2 regions of the Serratia sarumanii genome follow, and region 2 is predicted to be linked to the other one. Evidence: riboswitches for the same ligand, from Rfam matches in the RefSeq annotation. Region 2 holds a riboswitch; the other holds the start of a gene.
What was found. Region 2 has a riboswitch for fluoride ahead of crcB (fluoride efflux transporter CrcB). Riboswitches for the same ligand answer to the same signal wherever they lie in the genome.
Positions count from the first base shown of each region.

Region 1 (2,199 bases), 1.3 Mb from region 2:
TGTCCTGGAAGGTGCGATCCATCAGTTCGCGCTCGGAATAGTGCAGCATTTCGCAGATGCGCGGGTTCACCCGCAGCCAATACCCCTGCAGCGAAACCAGCGCCATCCCTACCGCCGCCTGGGCGAAGGTCTGTTCGAACAGGGCCTCCGTGCGCTGCAGGTCGGACTTCAGGTTTTCGGTATAGACGTGGCGCTCAATACTTTGCAGATACTCCTCCACCACGGCGGCGAAATCATGCAGATCGGCCAGTTGTTCCGGGGAAAACGGCTGCGGGTGGCTGTCGATAATGCACAGGGTGCCGAGCGGCAACCCGTCGAGCGACAACAGCGGCTGCCCGACGTAAAAACCGATCCGCGGCCCGCCGATCACCAGCGGATTATCGAAAAATCGCGGGTCGTTGGCGGTATCGGGCACCACCAGCGCTTCGCGTTGCAAGATCGCATGGCCGCAAAACGAGATATTGCGCGGCGTTTCCCGGGCATCCAGACCGTAGCGCGATAAAAACCATTGGCGATCCCGGTCGATCAGCGACACCAGCGCAATGGTCACGCCGAAGTATTTCGCCGCCAGCCGCGTGATGCGATCCAGTTTTTCCACCGAGTTTGAATCCAGCACGTTCAGCGAATTCAATACCGACAGGCGTTCGGCTTCGTTTTCGGGGAAGCAGGGTTCGAGCATGTTGTCTCCCATTGTGTCACCCACGGATCCGGCGCAGCCAGCCGGCGTGAGTCCGTTCGCCCTATCCGTCGGTCAGCGACAAATATCCTTGTCCATCATAGACTCACTCAGTATCAATCCGATTGCGCATTCTCGCCAGCTTTGCCGGCCGTTGCGTTTACCCCCGCGCTGCGCTACAGTCGTTCACAAGGTGATGGTGTTCCACCTTTCCCAACCGCCGCGTTCACTCGAACCGGATGATGACGCCTGATATACAACTTCGCTTTATTTTTTAGGCAGGTATGTCAGGAGTCGCTATGAATGAAATCTCACGTCTTACCCCTTTTCCGTTCCAGCCCGATGCCGTCGCGCGGGAAATGCCCCTGTACGTTTTCGGCCATAAAAATCCCGACAGCGACAGCATCTGCAGCGCGCTGGTGGTCGCGGACTGGCTCAATCACCTCGGCAAACCGGCCGTGGCTTTCCGCCTCGGCGACCTGACGCCGGAAACCCGCTACATACTGGCTGCCGCCGGCGTACAGGCGCCTGCGCTGCTGAAAGGCGATCTTCGTGACCGCAAAGTCTGGCTGGTCGACTTTACCGATATCGAACAAGGCCCGGCCTCATTGCTCGACAGCGACGTGGTCGGCGTTATCGACCATCACCGGCTGGGCACGTTAGTCACCCGCAACCCGCCCGATGTCTGGGTGCGCGCCGTCGGCTGTTGCGCCACCGTGATCCTGCAGATCCTGACGACAGAAAAGCCAATGCCACTTAACGCCGCCCAGGCCACGCTGCTGCTGGGCGCCATCCTGAGCGATACCGTCGCGCTCAGTGCGCCAACCACCACGGAACAGGATCGGCTGGCGGTCACCCGGTTACGCGCAATCTCTCACGTCGACTATGACGCCTTCACCGCCGGGCTGCTAGCCGCCAAAACCGATCTCTCGGGGCAATCCGCCGCGCAGTTGCTGCACCGCGACGCCAAGGATTACCGCATCCATAGCGTCTCGCTGCTGCTGTCGCAGATAGAAGTGCGGGCCATGAGCGACATCGATCCGCTGTTGCCCGCACTGCAACAGGCGCTTGAACAAGCGAAGCAGGAAGCCGGGCTGGAGATGGCTGCACTATTGGTCACCGATATCACCCGCCGCCGCTCCACCCTGTATTTCTCGTCGAACCGGGTGCTCGGCATTCGTCAGGTATCGCTGCCCGGTATGACGAGCCGAAAAAAAGAGGTTTTACCGTGGTTAACCCTCCAGATCGCTAACGCAGGGAGATAAGTCATGCCGCTCTATCAACATGCTTTACTGCTGGTACAGGATGAACGCGACGGCCGGCTGCTGTTGCGCCATGCCGAACGCCTCAATCAGCAGATGAATACGCGCATTACCGTGGCGCACATCAGCGCCGACTATGCCGAGCTGGACTACCTCAGCGATGCGCAAACCAAAGATCGCCAGTCCAGCGAGGTGATCGCCGCCAAAGCCATGCTCAGCCGCCTGGTGGAAGACTGCTCAATCCCCCTGGAGGTGCGCGCA
Region 1 covers NZ_CP124750.1:2,452,082-2,454,280, reverse strand. Annotated here, with positions in the region: gene SSARUM_RS11730 (diguanylate cyclase domain-containing protein) at 1-679, opposite strand, end outside; fluoride riboswitch at 860-935, shown strand; gene SSARUM_RS11725 (DHHA2 domain-containing protein) at 976-1,941, shown strand; gene SSARUM_RS11720 (adenine nucleotide alpha hydrolase family protein) at 1,945-2,199, shown strand, end outside.
Region 1: another riboswitch for fluoride. It lies ahead of SSARUM_RS11725 (DHHA2 domain-containing protein); the one in region 2 lies ahead of crcB (fluoride efflux transporter CrcB).

Region 2 (2,199 bases):
TGATCGACTCCGCCTTCGGTGGCTTCTGGGCCGCGATGATGGCGTTCAATGCGCTGCCGGCGATCGTCATCCTGTCGATGATGAGCATGAACAACATCGCTTCCGCCGGCAAAGCGCTGTTTGTCAAAGGGTTGGCGATTCAATTGGCCACGGCGGCGCTGACCGGCGCGCTGCTCGGCTTCCCGTTTCAACCGCACAGCACGCCGCTGCAAATCTATCTGTGCCTGCCGATGATCTACCTGTACCCGACGCTGCTCGGGCTGGTGACCTACCGCACCGCCAAGCGGCTGGCGGAAAAGAAACAGGAGCTGCAACGCATCAGCACTCGCGATGGGCTGACCGGCTTGTACAACCGCCGCCACTGGGAGCACCTGCTGCATCGCCAGTTTGACAGCTGCCGCCGCTACCAGGACAACGCCACGCTGATCCTGATGGATATCGATCGCTTCAAAACCATCAACGACACCTTCGGCCACGCTTTAGGGGATGAGGCCCTGGCGGCGCTGGCGGAAGAGCTGCTGATCGGCTTGCGCAACGTGGATATCGTCGGGCGCTACGGCGGCGACGAGTTTGGCGCAGTGCTGCCGAACACCAGCGCCGAACAGGCGGTAACCGTCCTGCGGCGCATCCAGCAGCGGCTGGACGCCGTCATCTTCAAAGAGGCACCACAGCTGCGGCTGCAGATCAGCGCCGGCATCGCCAACTACCACCCCGCGCTGGGCGGTTATCTGGACTGGCTGAAAGCGGCCGACGGCGCGCTTTACCGGGCGAAGCAAAATGGCCGCAACCGGCTGGAAACGGCGGCGCCGACGGGCGACTAACTGACTGGTTTAATAACTTGGCAAAATACTTCGGCGCTTCGACAAAGCCTTCACGCCGGTAAAACGCATGCGCCCGCTCGCTTTCCACCGCCACCAGCAGCGCCTCGGTGCCGGGATAATCCAGCGCCGTCATTAATTCGGCGATCGCTCAGGCGCGCCGTTCTGATTTTCATGGGGTGACCTCGCAGATTGTCGATACTACAAAATAGGCGGCGTTAGGTGTAACATCCATCCGGTGCGGCGAAAAAGGCCGTGCGGCACGCTGGAGATGACATTCCTCCCTAACCGCCTTCACAGGCTGATGATGTCTACGTAACCTCTCGGAGAGAGGCGCGTAGCGTTACGCCTGTCCCTTTCCGAACCCCGTGAATTTCTCTGATTGAAAGGGAGTTGCCCCATGTTGAGCTCTTTACTGGCCGTATTTATCGGCGGCGGCGTCGGCAGCGTTTTGCGCTGGGCGGTAAGCATGAAAATGAACCCGCTGAACGCCCACATTCCGCTCGGTACGCTGATGGTCAATCTGATCGGCGGTTTTATCATCGGCCTGGCGATGGCGATTTTCACCCGCATGACGCATCTGGATCCCACCTGGAAATTGCTGATCACCACCGGGTTCTGCGGCGGCCTGACCACCTTCTCCACCTTTTCGCTGGAGGTGGTATACCTGATGCAGGATGGCCGCTTCGGCTGGGCGCTGGCCAACATGCTGCTCAACCTGGCCGGCTCGCTGGCGATGACGCTGCTGGCTTTCATGCTGGTGATGTGGGTCAACGGGCGCTAAGCCCTTAATGTTTCCTTAATCTTGCATGCGCATAATCTCATCCAGTACTCCTGACTGGATGAGAAACCGCTATGTTTAGCCTGCCGAAAACCGCCGCCGAAGCGATTGCCGTTGCGCTGTGCGTGCTGATCGTCGCCGCCTTTATCAAATCCTACCTGTTCGCTTAAGCGCTTTTTCCCGCAGCACGCGTTCATGTTGCGTCTTTCCCGCCGGTTACACTACAATTGAGAATGAACGTTCACACCCAGAAATGTGAACCCGGCTCACGCGTAGCAAAGGATCGGGCAGATGCTCTCCCCCAACGACAGTAAACAGGCCAAGGTGCAGGCCCGCCGCGATCAGATCGTCGAAGCGGCGAAAACCAGCTTCCGCCGCCACGGCTTCCACGCCGCCAGCATGGCGGAGATCGCCCAGGGCTCGCAGCTCAGCGTCGGGCAAATCTATCGCTATTTCGCCAATAAAGACGCGATTATCGAAGAGATCGTCAACCGCATCATCGCCAGCAAGATGCAACGGCTGGAAAACCTTGGCGATCACATCAACCTGATCGCCGGCACGCTGGCGGCGCGCACGCTGTTTCAGCAGCCGGGCGAGAGC
Region 2 covers NZ_CP124750.1:1,164,442-1,166,640, reverse strand. Annotated here, with positions in the region: gene SSARUM_RS05480 (diguanylate cyclase) at 1-821, shown strand, start outside; fluoride riboswitch at 1,077-1,139, shown strand; gene crcB (fluoride efflux transporter CrcB) at 1,219-1,602, shown strand; gene SSARUM_RS05470 (TetR/AcrR family transcriptional regulator) at 1,891-2,199, shown strand, end outside.